3 regions of the Roseateles albus genome follow, and region 2 is predicted to be linked to each of the others. Evidence: predicted binding sites of a transcription regulator. Region 2 holds the regulator's gene; each other region holds the start of a gene.
The links. The regulator FNR, encoded in region 2, switches genes on or off when oxygen is low (the NO sensors DNR and NnrR bind a similar motif). The targets are predictions, from matches to a motif close to TTGATNNNNATCAA.
Positions count from the first base shown of each region.

Region 1 (6,102 bases), on a different contig from region 2:
TAACCTACAGGCAAAGGCAGTGTCGAAAGCTGGTGGAGCCCTTCATAATCAAGACTCGACCTCCCGCTTGCTCGAGACGCCTATCTTTCATCATGGACAAATTCTTGCTGCAGCAGCGGGTGCTGGAAAAACTCGCCGAAGACCTGCTGCAAGTCGAACAGGCTGCGCGGGCGGCTCATGAAACGGCGACTCACGAAGAAAACATCGCCGAAAACAAGTACGACACATTGGGTCTTGAAGCCGCCTATCTGGCCACCGGCCAAGCTCGCCGCGCCGAAGCCATCCGCCAGGCGATGATCAATTGGCGCCAGTTTCGCCCGCGCCCCTACGACGCCAGCAAAGGTATTCAGCTTGGCGCGTTGGTTTGCCTGGTCGACGCCGACGATAGCCAGCAACAGCTTTTTCTCGGCCCGGATGGGGGCAGCATGAAGTTGCTCAGCGGCACTCAGTTCGTGCAGGTCATCAGCAGCGAAGCCCCGCTGGGCAGGGTTCTGTTGGGTAAATGCGAGGGTGATGAGGTCTCGATTCAGGTCGCTGCAGTTCGGCAGCAGTTCGATGTGCTGCGGGTTCAGTAAGCCGCAAGCGGGCTCACTCCGATTAGATCGGAGATAGATCACGATGCCCCCGTAGGACGCTCTGCGCAGCCCTCAAGGACATTGCTGCCCCATGTCGCGTCAGCGGGAACGAATCGATCGCAGCAGGCGCTGCAGCCGCGCCGCCGTCCAGCCGTCGTTGCCATAGGCGCCCAGCAGGCGTTCGAAGAGCCGGCCGGCGTCGTCGATCAGCGCCGGGTCCAGGCATTGCAGGTGGGGCTGCAAGACGTCCGAGACCGTTTGTTCATCGAGCTTGTTCTGGGGCGGCGGACTGCGCCGATTTATCCAGTCGGCCAGCAGCAACCACATCACGCCGGGGCTTTTGACCAATTGGCGCAGGCGCCAAAAGGCCTGGCTGACTTCGGGGTGCACGCTCAGCGCCTGGCAATGCGAAGCCAGCCCATAGACCTGACCACCATATTCCAGGTGCTCGGCAACGGCCTGGCAAAGCTGCGTCAAGCTGGCCGGCGGTGCTGCTGGCTTGAAGTCAAACGGGCTGACTCCGTGAGGGCAGTCGCTGTCGTCATCGCCGCTTCTTTTGTCTTTGAGGCTTTGCACCAAAGCGGTCGCAAGATTTGACGTCGTCATCATCATGTGTGTGTTCTCCCGGGTGATGCAAAAAAAGAAGCAAAAAGATAGGAGGCGGATCGCGGCCTTCTTGGGAGCAATGATGCGGACCCAGAAGCTCAAATAACGAGCTAGCCCATCGTTTGCTCGATTGATCAGCGTCGCTCGGTCACGTTTGCCGGCTACAGTCCGACGGGCTCAAGTCGTGAGCGTCTGCTCCCTCCAAAATCTCTGCAAAAACTCTGCCTAAGCCGCCATGTCAAAAACCGCTCGCGTCTACAAGATCGAAATGCTGATCCGCAATCGCGGTCATGTGAGTTTTCAGGAGATGAGGGACGAGTTGGAGGTGTCGGCCGCCACGCTCAAGCGCGACCTGGAGTACTTGCGTGACCAACTCGGCGCGCCGATCGAGTACAGCCGCATGGACGGCGGTTACGGCTTTGGCGCGGGCTACCGCGGGCAAGAAAAGCATGAGCTGCCGGGCTTGTGGTTCAGCGAGCGCGAGTTGTATTCGCTGTTGATGGCGCATCAGATGCTGAGTGAGCTGGGCTCCGAGGGCGTCATCAGCCGGCACCTGGCGCCTTTGCTGGATCGCATTCACGGCCTGCTGGCGCCGGGCGAGGCCGACGCCAAGGGGCTACTCAAGCGCATCAAGATCATCAGTCCGGCCAAACGCCCGGTGCCGACGCAGTTTTTCGAGATGGTCGGCGAGGCGTTGTTGAAGCGTCAGCGCTTGCATCTGCGTTATCTGACGCGCGGCCGCGCCACGGTCAGCGAGCGGGATGTCTCACCTCAGCGCCTGGTCCACTACCGCAACACCTGGTATTTGGACGCCTGGTGCCACTCGCGCAACCAGGTCTTGCGCTTTGCTCTGGATGCGATCGAGACGGCCACGACCTTGGATATCAAGGCCAAGGAGATTTCGCTCAAGCAGATACAGGCCGAGATGGACGGCGGTTTTGGCATCTTCGCAGGCGAGAAGCGGCAATGGGCCACGTTGGTGTTCCAGGAGAAGGCCGCGCAATGGGTCAGCCGCGAGGAGTGGCATGCAGAGCAGCAGGGGGCCTGGTTGAACGACGGCAGCTACGAGCTCAAGATCCCCTTTGTTCACGAGACCGAGATCGTGATGGACATCCTTCGCCATGGCAATCAGGTCAAGGTGCTGGCGCCGGCAAGCCTGATCGCCGAGGTGGCCAAGCAGTTGGCCGAGGCGGCGGCCTTGTACCAATGAGGCCAGGGCAGCGGCGCAGGCGAGAGCGCTGCAGCCTGCGCCTTTGAAGCTCGGCAGTGATTTAAATCTATATTTCAGATATTGCTTTAAACTCGAGGAGTCTGCATAATAAGTTGCATGCAAAATAGAACTTAAAGGATTGCCCGCATGAACACCTCCGCCGCCAGCGCCCTGAGCAACTCATTTGCATCCCCCGCCGTCATCGATGTGCGTCTGATTCCAACGCAGCAGCGCCATGGTTTGATCTTTCAGCAGTTCGACAGCCTGGCGCCGGGTGCCAGCTTCGAGCTGCACAGCGACCATGAACCTCTGCCATTGAAGCAGCAGTTTCAGGCCCAATGGCCGGGTCAGTTCGATTGGGAGACCCTGGAAGCCGGCCCGCAGCTGTGGCGCGTGCGCATAGCGCGTCGCCCGGCGGCCAAGAGCTGCTGCGGCTGCTGCAGCGGCGCGAACTGATCGAACGTCAAAGCGACCGTCAAGGCTGGAGACCGCCATGGGCCATGTTTTCGTACAACTGCAAGAGCCGCTGCGGCGGCGCCGGCCGGGCGAGGGCTTGGCGCTCTGGGACCTGGGCTTTCGACCCTTCTATTTGCTGGCGGCGAGCCTTGCTTTGCTGTCGGTGCCCTTGTGGGCCTTGCAGTTCAGCGGCCTGCTGAGCAAGGGCGGCTTGCGCGGCGCCGCCTGGCATGCCCATGAGATGGTGTTCGGTTACGCGCTGGCCATCGTGATCGGTTTTCTGTTCACGGCCGGGCGTAACTGGTCGGGCCAGGCGACGCCCACGGGCCGGCCCTTGATGGCTTTGGCGGCGCTTTGGGTACTCGCGCGCGTGCTGGTGTTGACGCCTTGGCTGGAGGCTTCGCTGCTGGTCAACCTGGCCGTGCCTTGGGCAGCAGCCTGGGGCTTGTGGCGAGCCTTGTCTGCGGGAGGCAATCGGCGCAATTACTTTTTTGTCGGGCTGCTGCTGGCGATGGGGGCGGCCTCGGCTGTTCTGCACCTGACGCATTTGGGCTGGCTGGGTTGGCCGGTTTCGCTGGCTCAAGGTTTGGGGCTGATGCTTGGCCTGGATGTGCTGTTGTTCATGATTGCGGTGATGGCCGGGCGCGTGCTGCCCATGTTCTCCAATAACGGCGTGCCCGGCATGAATGCGCGCCGTGACCCCCGCGTGGAGCGCACCGCCCTGGGAAGCGTCTTGCTGCTGCTGGCTTTTGACGCGCTGGGCCTGAGCGGCCCGCTGCTGCTGTTGGCCCTGCTGCCGGCGCTGCTCGCGCATGGCTGGCGCTTTGCGCTGTGGCAGCCTTGGAAGACGCTGGGCAACCCCTTGGTTTGGGTTCTGCACGCGGCCTATGCCTGGCTGCTGCTGCATCTGGGCTTGCGTTCGGCGGCCGCGCTGGACTGGCTGCCCGCTAGCGCGGCCACCCATGCGCTAACCATTGGTCTGATCGGCTTGATGACGCTTGGCATGATCACGCGCACCGCGCTGGGTCACACGGGGCGGCCCTTGAAGGCCGGGCCGGTCGAGACGCTGGCCTATCTGGCCATGCTGGGCGCAGCGCTTGTGCGCGTGTTTGTGCCGCTGCTGATGCCGGCCGCCTTGATGCAGGCGGTCTGGCTGTCGGCGGCGCTGTGGGCCTTGGCTTTTGTTCTGTATTTGTGGCGTTATGGGCCTATGCTGCTGCGCCCACGTGTCGACGGCCTGCCGGGCTAAGACGCCATTCCCGCCCCCATTTTCAAATACAGCCGAAGGAGGCCTCATGCGCCTGACCACCATGACCGACTATGCGCTGCGCATGTTGATTTATCTCGGCCAGCATCCCGAGCGGCTCTGCACAACGGCCGAGATCGCCCAGGCCTATGACATCTCCGAAGCCCATCTGACCAAGATCACTCACCAGCTCGGGCTGGGCGGCTGGATCACCACGGTGCGCGGCAAGGGCGGCGGCATGCGCCTGGCCCTGGCGCCGGCAGAGATCATGCTGGGCGAATTGGTGCGGGCGATCGAGCCCGATTTCTATTTGGTGGAATGCCTGGGCCAAGGCAATGCCTGTGGCCTGACCGGGCGCTGTCGCCTCACCGGCATCTTCAACGACGCCTTGGCGGCCTTTTTGGAACAGTTGGACCGCTACACCCTGGCCGATCTCCTCAGCGCCCCCAATGCCGGCGCGGCCGGCCCAGCGCGAGCCGTGATGCTGGGCCTTCCTCAAACCATGATCAAAGCTCCGATCCCGCCCCTCGTCAGCCGGCGCATCAGAAAGCCCCGTGATCCGGCCTGAACCTATTCGAGTGGGCGCGACCTTTGCGCAGCGGCCCACGCGCTGCTGCTAGCGCAGCGCAGCCAGCCCGGCGGGCGCAAGAATACGCAGCTCGCGATGTTTCATGACGATCAGGCCCTGTTGCTGGAACAAGCGCAGGGTCCGCGACAGCGTCTCGGGGGTGACGCCCAGCTGAGCCGCCAGATCGCGCTTGAGCAGGCCCAGGTTCAGGCAGTCACCCTGGCCATTGAGCCTGAGCTCATTGAGTAGCCATTCGGCCAAACGGGTGGGAAAGTCCTGCGTGCTCATGGCCTGACGGGATGCCATCGCCTCGCAGGCGCTGCTGCCCAGGCTTGCCAGCAGCACCTTGAGCAGCAAGGGATGGGCCGCGCACAGGGCCAGCACGGCCTGCGCCGGGAACTCATGCGCCAGCACCGGCGTCAGCGCCAGCGCGGTTTCGGGGAAAGGGGCTTGCGGCCACGCGCTCGCCAGATCTATCCACTGGCCTGGCTGCAGCGCGCGCCCTTGGCGCCAGACCGCTTTGGGGTCATGAAGTCCCATGCTCAACTTGCCGCGCACCAGCAACCACAAGCTGCCCGCCGCATTGCTGACGCCGTCCTTCAGCAGCAGCCCGCCCGGGCGCACCCGGTGGCTGCGGCCCAGCAAGGCCAGAGCGTGCAGGGCGTCCTCGTCATCTTCCAGGCTCGGCCAAGCCTGCTTCAGCGCCTGAAGCACAGGCACTGCGGCGGCAGGTCGGCGCGGCGCTGCAAGGCGGGCGCAAGCCGGATGCAGATTCAGCTGCCGGGGTGGCGACAGCAGGGCGTGAGCCGAGGCTTGAGCGTGCTGCGGATGGATGCTGGGGGTCATGCTGAGTTGTCTCCTTGGGACCGAGCAAGGCGAGGCCGCTGCGGCATTGCGGGGCAAATTGCCCCGCTGTTTTGCGAGCGCCTAGTCGACCACCGAAGGCCCTGCCTCGGCCTTGAACTGGGACAAGATTCAAACCGGGTTTTGTAAAAAGCGCAGCCCCGTCCTTTTGGCCCTCGTCCTCAAGAACTAGTGCGTAAGCGCGGGGCCGGGCCGGCCATCGTTCTGAAGAACTAGGCGCCGGTCAGACTTGATCTAACGCAAATTCCAAGCGCCACCGCTGCGCAGAATCGCGCTCCGACAGGCCCGCTCCGGGCCTCTCTTGGAGCCTATTCATGTCATCCGCTACCTTCGACCTACCGCGCTATCTATCCGTGCTGCCTTTGTTTGCCGACATGCAGTCAGATGAATTGCGCCGCTTGGCCGGGAGCGGCTGTCGCATGCAGCGCGTGGGCCGGGGTGAGGCGATTTTTCGCGTCGGTGATTGCTGCGACGAGTTCCATGTGGTGGTGACCGGTCAGGTCAAGCTGTTTGCGCTGGCCAGCAGCGGCGCCGAGAAGGTGATCGAGTTGGTCGGCCCGGGCAATAGTTTCGGCGA
Region 1 covers NZ_JAQQXT010000003.1:317,351-323,452, forward strand. The annotation lists gene PRZ03_RS06710 (GreA/GreB family elongation factor) at 93-575, shown strand; gene PRZ03_RS06715 (hypothetical protein) at 675-1,187, opposite strand; gene PRZ03_RS06720 (helix-turn-helix transcriptional regulator) at 1,417-2,391, shown strand; gene PRZ03_RS06725 (DUF2249 domain-containing protein) at 2,539-2,847, shown strand; gene PRZ03_RS06730 (NnrS family protein) at 2,885-4,096, shown strand; gene PRZ03_RS06735 (RrF2 family transcriptional regulator) at 4,143-4,661, shown strand; gene PRZ03_RS06740 (Crp/Fnr family transcriptional regulator) at 4,710-5,507, opposite strand; gene PRZ03_RS06745 (Crp/Fnr family transcriptional regulator) at 5,840-6,102, shown strand, end outside.
Region 1: PRZ03_RS06725 (DUF2249 domain-containing protein) is a predicted target of FNR. The motif match lies at 2,448-2,461, and genes of this name have one in related genera.

Region 2 (6,102 bases):
GATCAGGTCGGCCGCTTCCAGCCAGCCCATATGACGCAACATCATCTCGGCCGAGAGGATCTCTGAACCCGGGTTCACATAGTCCTTGCCGGCGTACTTAGGCGCCGTGCCATGCGTGGCTTCAAACATCGCGATCGAGTCGCTCAGGTTCGCGCCCGGGGCAATGCCGATGCCGCCGACTTGTGCGGCCAAGGCGTCGGACACATAGTCACCATTCAGGTTCAGCGTGGCAATCACCGAGTACTCGGCCGGGCGCAAGAGGATCTGCTGCAAGAAGGCATCAGCGATCGAATCCTTGATGATGATGTCCTTGCCGGTCTTGGGGTTCTTGAGCTTGCACCATGGGCCGCCGTCGATCAACTCGGCGCCGAATTCCTTCTGCGCCAGGTTGTAGGCCCAATCACGGAAGCCGCCTTCCGTGTACTTCATGATGTTGCCCTTGTGCACGATGGTGACGCTGGGCTTGTCATTGTCTATCGCGTACTGGATCGCCTTGCGCACCAGGCGCTCGGTGCCCTCAATCGACACCGGCTTGACGCCAATACCCGAAGTCTCGGGGAAACGGATCTTCTTGACGCCCATCTCCTCTTGCAAGAACTTGATCAGCTTCTTGGCCTTGTCGCTCTCGGCTTCGAATTCGATGCCGGCATAGATGTCTTCCGAGTTCTCGCGGAAGATCACCATATCAGTCTTGTGGGGCTCTTTCACTGGCGATGGCACGCCGGGGAAGTAACGCACTGGGCGCAGGCACACATACAGGTCCAGCTCTTGACGAAGTGCCACGTTGAGCGAACGAATGCCGCCGCCCACCGGCGTAGTCAACGGACCCTTGATGGACACGACATAGTCCTTCAAGACGGTCAGCGTCTCGGCCGGCAGCCAGACGTCAGGGCCGTAAACCTTGGTCGACTTCTCGCCGGCGTAGATTTCCATCCAGTGGATTTGCTTTTTGCCGCCGTAGGCCTTGGCCACAGCCGCGTCAACCACCTTGATCATCACCGGGGTGATGTCCAGACCAGTACCGTCGCCTTCAATGAAAGGAATGATGGGCTGATCAGGCACGTTGAGCGAGAAGTCAGCGTTGACGGTGATCTTCTGCCCGCCCTCGGGCACCTTGATGTGTTGGTACATGTATGTCGTCTCCACGGAGCGTGATTGAGAAAATTCGCTTTTTATTCTATGCGAGCTATGCCCGCTTGAAACGCCGGTTACTCCCGGTGTCGCGCCAAGCCTGTCGTTGACAGCGGACCGAATCTATCTGTTCACCTGCAGAACGCGACGACCTGCGCCCACACGCCATGACCCAAGGCCCAGCCAGAGGCAACCGCCAAACCCAGACCGCTGAGCCGCACCGACCAGCGCATGCCTGCGACCGCAGCACCGCCCTGCCCTTGCAGTTTGACCCAGAGCAGCGGCCCCAAGGCCAAACCCAAGCCGGAGGCACCCGCAAACAGCGCCATCACCGCAGCACCCTGGGCCGGCCCCGAGGCCAAGGCCGCCACCAGCAAGGCCGACTGCAAGAGCCCGCAGGGCCAAGCGGCCCAGGCAAGCCCAAGCATGCCGGCTCGTGCGGGCCGAGCGAAGATCTTGCCGCCCCCCTTCAAACCGTCCAAGGATGAGGTCACCGAAGGGCGAATGCCGTTGGAGATACGCTGGCCAATGCCTTCGAGCCAGGCCGGCTGGCGCCCATGCCATAGCAAGGCCAAGCCGAGCAGGAAAGCCGCCACATGCAGCAGCACCCAGAGTGGCCGCAACAGGGCCGAGGCCTGCCCCCATTGAGCCAACAAGCCCACGCTGGCTGCGGCCAATCCCCCTGCGAGGGCATAACTGAACAAACGCCCGAGCTGAAAGCCGAGCATGGCCGAACGTGAGGGGCCCGCAATAGCAGTGCTGGCGCCGCCGCACATGGCCAGACAATGGGGAGTGCCGGCCAGCCCCATCAGCAGGGCCGAACCGGCTAAAGCGACATCAAGCATCAAATGATTCTAGAGAATCTCTCGCGGCTCCGGTCGGCTTGCAGATAACGGTCAAACACCATGGCGACCGCGCGCACAAAATACCAACCCATTGGCGTGACTTGAATCGCACCCGGCTCCAGCGTCACCAGGCCTTGTTCGGCCAACTCAGCCATGCGCTCCAACTCGGGCTTGAAATAGGCCCGCATATCAACCAAGTGCGACAACTCGATCGACTCAAACTCCAGCCTGCCCTGGCACATCAAGGCCATGATGACCGCACGCCGGACGATGTCGTCACGACTCAGGGCCAAGCCGCGCACGATAGGCAACTGGCCTTGGCGCAGCGCGTCGTAGTACTCGTCCAGCGTCTTCGCGTTCTGGCTATAACAAGCACCGACACGGCCGATCGCCGACACTCCCAGTGCCACCAGATCGCAATCAGGCTGAGTGCTATAGCCCTGGAAGTTGCGGTGTAGGCGCCCTTGCCGCTTGGCCACAGCCAAGGAATCGGTGGCCAAGGCGAAGTGATCCATGCCGATATAGCTGTAGCCATGGCTTTGGAAGCCGGCGATGGCCCCCGCCAACATCGCAACCTTGTCACCGGCCGGCGGCAGTTGGGCCGTGTCGATGCGGCGCTGCGGCTTGAAGCGCTGCGGCAGATGGGCGTAGCCATAGAGCGCGATGCGATCCGGCTTCAAGGCGCCAACTTGAGCAATCGTGCGAGCAAACGAGTCCGGCGTCTGCAGCGGCAGACCGTAAATCAAATCGACATTGGTGGACTCGAAACCCAGTTCGCGCGAGGCGATCATCAAGGCCTCGACACTCTCGTAGCTCTGCTCTCGGTGCACGGCTTTTTGTACCGCCGCGTCAAAGTCCTGCACGCCAAAGCTGAGTCGGTTGAAGCCCAGTTCACGCAGATGTTTGAGCCGGTCCTTGGTGACCGTGCGGGGATCCACTTCGATCGAGACTTCGGCCCCAGGCGCCACACGAAAACGCTCGCGCAGTGCGAGCATCAACTGGCTCAACTCGGCGTCGCTCAAAAAGGTCGGTGAGCCGCCGCCCAAATGCAGTTGCGACACCGCCGCTCCGCGCCCCAGATGGGCGAGCGTCAGATCCATCTCGGTGACCAAGGCCTGCAGGTACTCGACCGCCTTGTCATGGTGCTTGGTGATGACCTTATTGCAAGCACAGTAGTAGCAGACCGATTCGCAAAACGGAATGTGGATGTACAGCGACAAAGGCGAGGCACTGCCCAAGGAGCCACCTGCTCTTTGCTGCAAGGCCTGCGTGTACTGATCGGCCGAAAAGGCTTCGACAAACCGGTCTGCGGTCGGGTAAGAGGTGTAGCGCGGCCCTGAGACATCGAAGCGGCGCAACAGCTCTTCGCTGATACTGTCCGAGGCTTGGACGGAACCCAAGGCGGGGCTAGCGTGAATGATCTGTACCATGGCGCATACTTTGCCAAGAGTTTGCTTTCACCGCTTGATCAAGATCAAGCTTAAGCTGCTTGGTGAGGCCAACAATGCAGCAGTTCTTGAGATACATCAGGCTGATGATCTCGGGAGCCACTTTCCCCAAAGATTCGCCGCCCCGCTGTTACGGCGGCGCGTCAGTTGAAAAGAGCCAAATGAACGCCACCATCCCGATCAAAATCGAACCCCTGAAGGTTGCCTGCTCGAGTTGCAATTTGCGCGAGCTGTGCCTGCCGGTGGGCCTGTCGTCGGGCGATTTGGAGCAACTTGACAAGCTGGTCGCGACGCGCCGCCAAGTCGGACGCGGCGATACTTTGTTTCGCAGCGGCGACAGTTTTCTGTCTTTGTACGCTGTACGCACAGGCTTTTTCAAAACCTGCGTCACCTCAGAGGACGGCCGAGACCAAGTCACCGGCTTTCAAATGGCCGGCGAGTTGCTGGGCTTGGACGGCATCAGCACCGACCGCCACAGCTGCGACGCGGTAGCGCTGGAGGATTCTTCGGTCTGCGTGATCCCCTACGAGCAACTGGAAGAGTTGTCGCGCGAATTCACCGACTTGCAGCGCCAGTTCCACAAAATCATGAGCCGCGAGATCGTGCGCGATCACGGCGTGATGCTGCTGCTGGGCAGCATGCGGGCCGAAGAACGGCTGGCCGCTTTTTTGCTGAACCTGACCCAGCGCCTGCAAGCGCGCGGCTTCTCCGCTGCCGCCTTGGTGCTGCGCATGACACGCGAAGAAATCGGCAGCTACCTGGGCTTGAAGCTCGAGACGGTCAGCCGGACTTTCTCGAAGTTCCAGGACGACGGTTTGCTGGAAGTCAAACAGCGCCAGTTGCGCATCCTCGACCAAGCCGGCTTGCAGCGCTTGGTCAATAGCACCACCTGCTAAGACGCAAACTCAGCGGGGCCAGGCGCGCGGGTGCCGGTCCTGCGGCAGCTCCGGCAAAGTGGCCATCAGCACGCTCAAACTGGCCGCTAGGCTGATGATCAGCCAGAACAGCAAAAATCCCAGGGTATAGACCGCTTGGCGCGGCAACTCGACCGGCGCGCCGCCAAACCAGGTCAGATCACCCGGATCGACCAGCGCAAACACCAGTGCCGTCAGCACCCCGGCCATCAAGAACGAGGGCCACACCACCGCCATCGCGACCCGGCCCAGGGTCGAACGATCAGTTGGCACTGGGCTCGAGTCTGAAGCTGGGGTGGGCGAATCGCTCATTTCCCACCTGTCGCGGCGTGATTGCGAGCCTCTTTCGCAGGCTGCATGGCTTTGGCAGACGCCTGCTCTTGCAGCACGGGATCGGGATAGCGCAGCGCCAAGCCAAGGGTGATGAAACTCGCCACCACGACCAAGGACGGGCCGCCCACCACCCACCACATCACCGGCTCTCGCCACCAAGGGCGCGTCGCCTCGGGCGCTACAACAGCGGCGGCAGTGGCCGAAGTTGAGCTCAATGAAGACGATGAAGCGGGCGAATTGATATTTTGATGCTCAGTCATGATTCTTTTCCAAAGCTGGGCGGCTGCGCATCAGCGCGGCACCACAAACGTTGATTTTTCGATTGAAGCCTGAACCGGCTCCTTGCCCGCTTGCTGTGGGCGCATCAACTGGAACTGGATCGGGTGAGCGCCAGCACCGGCCTGCGCGGCCACTTCCGGCGGCACACGCACCGCCACAGACACCCAGCGCGCTTCGGCTGCACCCACTGTGAGCGCAACCGGCTGAGCCAAAGCCACGCCCGTCATACCCGTGACCGCCACCGTGAAGTCCTGTGGCTGCTCGGTGGTGTTCATCACCTGCAGGCGGTACAGGTTTTCAATGAAACCGTCCTCGACCAAACGCGCCATCACGCCGCGGTCGCGCACCACATCGAGTTTGACGGGGCTGCGCAGGAACAAAAGACTGCCCAGCAAGGCCGAGCACAAAACCACTAAAACAACCGTGTAAATCACCACACGCGGACGGAACACCCGGCGCAGCTTTTGGGCCGGACTCAGGTGTTGGTTCAGCCCGTTCTCGGTGTCGTAGCGAATCAGCCCGCGCGGGTAATCCATTTTGTCCATCACGCCGTCGCAGACGTCGATGCAGGCCGCGCAACCAATGCACTCGTATTGCAGGCCTTTACGGATATCAATGCCGGTTGGGCAGACCTGAACGCACAAGGTGCAATCGATGCAGGAACCCAGGCCGGCAGCTTTGGCGTCGACCTTCTTGCCGCGCGAACCGCGTGGCTCGCCGCGCTCGGCGTCGTAGCTGATGATCAGCGTATCTTTGTCAAACATGGCGCTTTGGAAGCGCGCATAGGGGCACATGTACTTGCAGACCTGCTCACGCATATAGCCCGCATTGCCATAGGTGGCAAAACCATAGAACAAGACCCAGAACCACTCCCAGGGCCCGAAGCCAAGCGTAAAAGCCTCGGCCCACAGCTGCTTGATCGGTGTGAAATAGCCGACAAAGCTGAAGCCCGTCCACAGGCCGAGCGCAATCCAGCTGAGTTGGGTGGCGCTCTTGCGCCATAGCTTGTTGAAACCCCAAGGTTGGGCATCGAGCTTGATTCGCGCTTGACGATCGCCCTCAAACTGTCGCTCGATCCACATGAAGATTTCGGTGTAGACCGTCTGCGGACAAGCAAACCCGCACCACAGTCGCCCGGCCACCGCCGTGAAC
Region 2 covers NZ_JAQQXT010000002.1:447,076-453,177, reverse strand. The annotation lists gene icd (NADP-dependent isocitrate dehydrogenase) at 1-1,131, opposite strand, end outside; gene PRZ03_RS04935 (sulfite exporter TauE/SafE family protein) at 1,263-1,976, opposite strand; gene hemN (oxygen-independent coproporphyrinogen III oxidase) at 1,976-3,406, opposite strand; gene fnr (fumarate/nitrate reduction transcriptional regulator Fnr) at 3,586-4,320, shown strand; gene PRZ03_RS04920 (hypothetical protein) at 4,330-4,611, opposite strand; gene PRZ03_RS04915 (hypothetical protein) at 4,647-4,931, opposite strand; gene ccoG (cytochrome c oxidase accessory protein CcoG) at 4,962-6,102, opposite strand, start outside.

Region 3 (6,102 bases), on a different contig from region 2:
CTTGGGCGGCGAGGCCATCCCGATTTTCTGCCGCATCGTCGCGGTGGCCGATGTGTTCGACGCCTTGACCTCGGCGCGCCCCTACAAGGCGGCCTGGTCACTCGACGATGCCGTCGCCCATATCCGGGCTCAGTCGGGCAGCCATTTCGACCCGGCCTGCGTGAAGGTTTTCTTTGATTTGTGGCCCGAGGTCTTGGAGATCCGCGAGCGCTTCAGGGACGACGACTGGAGCAGCTTGTTGGCGCCTTTGTAAGCGCATCGGCTCAAAGGGGTTTCAGGCCTTTTATAAAGGCCAAGACCTGCGCCGCCATCGTCGCAGTCGCTTTGGGCGCTTCAATATCGCCGGCCAGCACATGCTGACCCGCGCTTTCGCTGTAATCCACCTCGATCAAGCATTTGCTCGCGCTGCCTACGCGCTTGAAGGCCGCCCGCGCATCCGCCACATTGATGACGCTGTCACGCGGCGACAGCAGCATCAGCAAGGGCGCCGTGACCGCCTCCAGCTTGCTGGCCCTCACCTGCCTCACCAAGGCCATCATCGGGTCCAAGGCCGAGGTCGGGTACTCATGCGTCCAATAGCGCGCTTTGGTCGCATTGCCGGGCTTGTAGCGCATCACGCCACCATGCACCCAATGGATCAGGGCGCGGCCCCAGGACCAATTGATCAGCGCAGCAAAGCGGTCTTTGGGGCCAAAGTTGGGCGACACCAGAACCCAGGCCGCCACATCACGCCCCTGCGGCTGCAAGGCGGCCCAGGCCGCCAGCGTGGCGCCGGTTGAAGTGCCCATGACCAGCACGCGCTCGCCCAACTGATGACCCAGCGCCAGCGCCTCCAGCGCATCGGCCTGCCATTGCGCCACCGACATGCCGGCCATGGCCGCACCCGGCCGGCCATGGCCACTCAGCCGGGTATAGAAAACATGGCCGCCCAGGCCCTGCGCCACCAGCTCGGGCAACGGCGCCATCTCCTGGCGCGTGGCCGTAAAACCGTGCAGATAGACCACCGCCCAGGGCGCCCGCACGCGGCCGACTGCACCCCAGACGATTTGTTTCTCGGCCCCCGGCGTGACGTCATGCAGGCGCGCCTCGGCAGCGGCCAGATGGGCGTCGAGCTGATCGAGCTGCGAGGGCAGCTCGTCACTCACTCGTGCAGGGTCTGATTTCAGGCCAAAACGGCTGCCATCGCGGCGGCCGTAGCCTCGACGTTCTTGCTGTTCAAGCCGGCCACGCACATGCGGCCCGAACGGACCAAATACACGGCGAACTCTTCCTTCAGGCGATCCACCTGAGCGGCCGTCAGGCCGGTGTAGCTGAACATGCCGCGCTGAGTCAGGAAGTAGTCGAAATTGCGGCCCGGCAACTTGGCGCTGAGCACCTCGTACAAGGCATTGCGCATTTCGTGAATGCGCTGACGCATCTCGGTGACTTCACCTTCCCACTGCGAACGCAGGGCCGGGTCGCTCAGCACGCGTGCGACCAGCTGGCCACCATGCATGGGCGGGTTGGAGTAGTTGCGGCGGATCAGGAACTTCAGCTGACCCAGCACATTGACCGCCTGAGCGGCGTCCGGGCAAACCACGCTCAGCGCACCGCAACGCTCGCCATACAAGCTCATGCTCTTGGAGAAGCTGTTGGCGACGAAGAAGCTCAGGCCGGCGTCGGCCATGGCGCGGATCGCGAACGCGTCCTCATCGATGCCGTCACCATAACCTTGGTAAGCCAGGTCCAGGAAGGGCAGCAGGTCGCGCTCTTTCAAGACCGGGATCAGCTCATCCCACTGCAGCGGGCTCAGGTCCACGCCGGTCGGGTTGTGGCAGCAAGCGTGCATCAAGACCACGCTCTTGGCCGGCAGTGCCTTGATGGCGGCCAACATATCGGCAAAACGCACGCCGCCGGTGGCCGCGTCGTAATAAGGGTAGGTCTTGACCTCAATGCCGGAGCCTTCAAACACCGCACGGTGGTTGTCCCAGGTCGGGTCGGACACATAGATCGCGCTGTCGGGGAAATAGCGCTTGATGAAATCGGCGCCTACCTTGAGGCCGCCGCTGGAGCCGACGCTCTGTATCGTCACCGTGCGCTCCAGCACAGGGTTGCCTTCGCCAAACAAGAGCTTTTGCACGGCGCTACGGAAATTGGCCGCGCCTTCCATAGGCAGATAAGGCCGCGCACCGGCCTCGGCCACCACTTGCAACTCCGCCTTGCGGACCGAATCCAGCATCGGGATCTTGCCGTTGTCGTCGAAGTAAATACCGATCGACAGATTGATCTTGCCCGCGCGGGTGTCTTTCTGGAAAGCCTCGTTGAGGCTCAGGATAGGGTCGCCGGCGTAGGCGTCAACGTGGTGAAACATGGTCAGGGCTCCAAGCAAAGTGGGTCGAAACTGGAAACATTATCGCGGGGCTTGCGTTTACCGATCTTGCCGCTCCAGCAGCATCGCGTCGCCATAGCTGAAAAAGCGATATTTGGCGGCGATGGCCTGGCGGTAAAGCGCCATGATGGGCTCGTAGCCCGCAAAGGCGCTGACCAACATCATCAGCGTGCTTTTGGGCAGATGGAAGTTGGTGACGAGCCGGTCGACGACGCGAAACTGAAAGCCGGGCGTGATGAAAATATCGGTCTCGCGTGCGCCGGCCTGAAGCTCACCGCCCACAGCCGCCGACTCCAGCGCCCGCAGCGTGGTCGTGCCCACGGCCACGACCCGACCGCCGCGCGCCTTGCACGCAGTGATCGCAGCCACCGTTTCTGGCGTCACCTCAAACCACTCGCTATGCATCTTGTGGTCATCGAGCTTTTCCACCCGCACCGGCTGAAAGGTGCCGGCGCCGACATGCAGCGTGACATGCGCGGTGGCCACGCCGCGCTCAGTCAAGCGGGCCAGCAAGGCCTCATCAAAATGCAAGGCAGCGGTCGGGGCCGCCACGGCACCCGGCTCCTTGGCGAACACCGTTTGGTAACGCCGCACATCATCGGCCTCATCGGCATGCTCGATATAAGGCGGCAGCGGCACATGGCCATGCTGCTCCAGCAGCGCAAACGGGTCGCTGGGAAAGCGCAGATGGAACATCCCGTTGTCAGGGCCACAGCGGCCCAGCACCTCGGCGTCAAATGCATCATTGAAGCGCACAAAGCTGCCGGGCTTGGGGCTCTTGCTGGCGCGCACATGCGCCCAAACCTCCAAAGTGCCAGGGAGGACTCGCTCGATCAAGGCTTCCACCGAGCCGCCAGACATCTTGGCGCCATACAGACGCGCCTTGATCACCTTGGTGTTGTTGAAGACCAGCAAATCGCCGGCCATCAACAGTTCAGGTAACTCGTAAAAAACGCGGTCCACCGGCGGCTGGCTGCGGCCGTCCAAAAGGCGGGAGCCGCTGCGCTCGGGCGCAGGATGCTGGGCAATCAGCTCGGGCGGCAATTCGAAATCAAAGTCGCTGACGCTGTGAACGAAAACAGGTGTGGATTGCATGTGATGTTGAGGGCCGGACGGACCCGTGCCAAACAGAAAACTGGATTTGCATTTTCCCATGCTCGCGTTTGACGCAAGTCAAGTACTCGGGAACGCCTCGGTGCGACTATTTGTCCAAGGAGCTAAGCATTCAATGACTCATTCCCAAGACCTCACCCCCGGCCAGCGCGCGCTGATCGAAGCAGGTTTGCTGCAGCGCCAGCGCTCTTTGGAGCAAGAGCTGCAAACCCAGCTCGGTGCACAGGGCCGCGTCGAGCATGCGCGCGAGCAGTTGCTGCAAGACGGCGATGGCGAACAAGCCCATGCCGCCGACCGAGAAGTGGACTTGGCACGCAGCGACGCCAATCTTGAGGCCCTGCGTCAAGTCAACGAAGCCTTGCAACGCCTGCGCAGCCCCGAGTTCGGCCGCTGCGGCGACTGCGGCGAGGCGATCGCCTTCGACCGCTTGAAGGCCAACCCCCAGGCCTTGCGCTGCATCAACTGCCAAACCGCCGACGAACGCAGTCATGGCGGCGCCGCTGTCCACAACAAACTCTGACTCTTTTCTCTTTCTCAACCCTTCAAAGGTAAGCAAATGACAATGTTTCACGCCGTCGTATGGCTCGATCACCAAAGCGCCAAAGTCCTGCAATTTGACGAAGCCCATGTGCAGGCCGAAAAGGTCAAGGCGCACAGCCACCACACCAAACAACATGGCAGCGCCGTGCGCAGCGAGCATGAATATTTCGGCGAAGTTTGCGACGCGCTGAACGGCATTGAAGAAGTGCTGGTCGTGGGCTCCTCCACCGCCCAAGCCGACTTCAAGCATTACGCCGACAAGCACCGCCCGCAAACCGCCAAGCACATCGTCGGCTACGAGACCGTCGACCACCCCACCGAGAACCAGCTCATCGCCATGGCCAGAAAGTACTTCCTGAAGTACGACCGCATGGCCGGGACACCGTCGCCGATGTGAGTTAGATCACTAACGGAGCTAAGGCGTAGCGGCTTGGCAGTTTGCCGGCCGCACTTTTTTGAAGCGGCAGTCAAGCTCGATCAAAAAGTCGCGCGAACTGCCGTAATCGACGGCGTAGCGATCGATGATGGCCTCGGCTTGGCCATTCTGGTAGATCTCCTTGATGCCACGCTCAAACTGGTCGCGCAAGGCCTCGCTGCGAAATGCGAACCAGTATTTATTGCTCGCATTGAACAAGTCGTGAAAGGCAAAGTCGTTCAACACCGCCTGCTTGTCGCGACGGGCCTTGTCATGCAGGAGCCAAAAGCGAAAGATGTCCGGTTGCGACACGATCACATCGGCGCGGTCCAGGCTCAGCATCGCCGTCGGCAGATGGCCCGCAACTTCGATGTAGTCCTTGTTGGCGGCCGCCATCGCGGCAAACTCAGGCCCCAGAAAACGCTTGGCATTCTGGAATGTCACGACGCGCAGCTTGGTCATGGCTTCAATGCCATCTAGGCGAGGGAATTTGGCCTTCAAGGTGATGGCTTGATTTCCAAACGTCGTGACCGGCCAATGTGAGAGCACGCCGGGCTGGCCGCTATTGGGCTTAGCGCTGGTGTAGATGTCGATCCGGCCCAATTCAAACTCGCGCACCAAGCGCAGCGGCGGCATGTATTGAAAGCTACTGGCCACGGACTCGGCCGCGAAGGCGGCGCGCAGCAAGTCCACCAGCAGACCGGAGTCCTGCACAGGCAAGGTGAAGGGTTGAATGGAACTGGTCACGCCGATGCGTACGGACGAGCCGCCGGCACTGCAGTTCAGAGCAGACAGACAAAGCGCAAATCCGATCAAGTACCTTTGCAACGGGTGCCCCTATCGATGAATATGGCTTACCGCCATGGTAGCCAGTTTTCGGGCAGCAAGAAGTCCATCACCCAAGCCAAGGCAGAATGCCGCCCATGCCCGAGGCCGATAGAAAAGAATCCAGCAGCGCCACCAACAAGCCCAAGTCCGCGCCGCAAAAGGCGATGGAGAAGCTCGGCCTGCTGCGCGACATCGACCTGGCCCTGCATCTCCCGATGCGCTATGAAGATGAGACCCGCATCACCCCGATTGCCGAGGCGCAAGGGCATGAAGGCGAGCCGGTGCAGTGCGAGGGTGAGGTGCTGGAGTGCCGGATCGAGACCCGCGGCCGGCGCGTCTTGTTGGTCAAGCTGGCAGACGACAGCGGTGCGGAGCTGCTTTTGCGTTTCATCCATTTCTACCCATCGCATCAGAAGACCATGGCCGTGGGCGCTCGCATCCGCGTGCGTGGCGAGTTACGCCACGGCTTCTTTGGACGCGAGATGGTGCACCCAAGCTTCAAGGCGGTCGTAGAAGGTGCCGCATTGGCCACGGCGCTGACGCCGGTCTACCCGGCCAGCAACGGCCTGCCGCAAGCCTATCTGCGCCGCGCGGTCGCCTCGGGCCTGAGTCGTGCCGATCTGAACGAGCTGCTGCCTGCGGGCGTGGTGCCGCCCACCCTGCCCGCGCTGCGCGACGCTTTGAACTTCTTGCACCACCCGCCGCCGCAAGCGCGGCTGATGACGCTGGAAGACCACAGCCACCCGGCCTGGCAGCGCCTCAAGTTCGAAGAGTTGCTGGCCCAGCAGATCAGCCAGATGCAGGCGCAGCGCGAGCGGGCGCTATTGAAGGCACCGGC
Region 3 covers NZ_JAQQXT010000006.1:219,374-225,475, reverse strand. The annotation lists gene PRZ03_RS11800 (HD domain-containing phosphohydrolase) at 1-253, shown strand, start outside; gene PRZ03_RS11795 (alpha/beta hydrolase) at 264-1,145, opposite strand; gene PRZ03_RS11790 (amino acid aminotransferase) at 1,163-2,350, opposite strand; gene queA (tRNA preQ1(34) S-adenosylmethionine ribosyltransferase-isomerase QueA) at 2,408-3,463, opposite strand; gene PRZ03_RS11780 (TraR/DksA family transcriptional regulator) at 3,597-4,001, shown strand; gene PRZ03_RS11775 (hypothetical protein) at 4,038-4,418, shown strand; gene PRZ03_RS11770 (transporter substrate-binding domain-containing protein) at 4,437-5,183, opposite strand; gene recG (ATP-dependent DNA helicase RecG) at 5,360-6,102, shown strand, end outside.
Region 3: PRZ03_RS11780 (TraR/DksA family transcriptional regulator) is a predicted target of FNR. The motif match lies at 3,532-3,545, and genes of this name have one in related genera.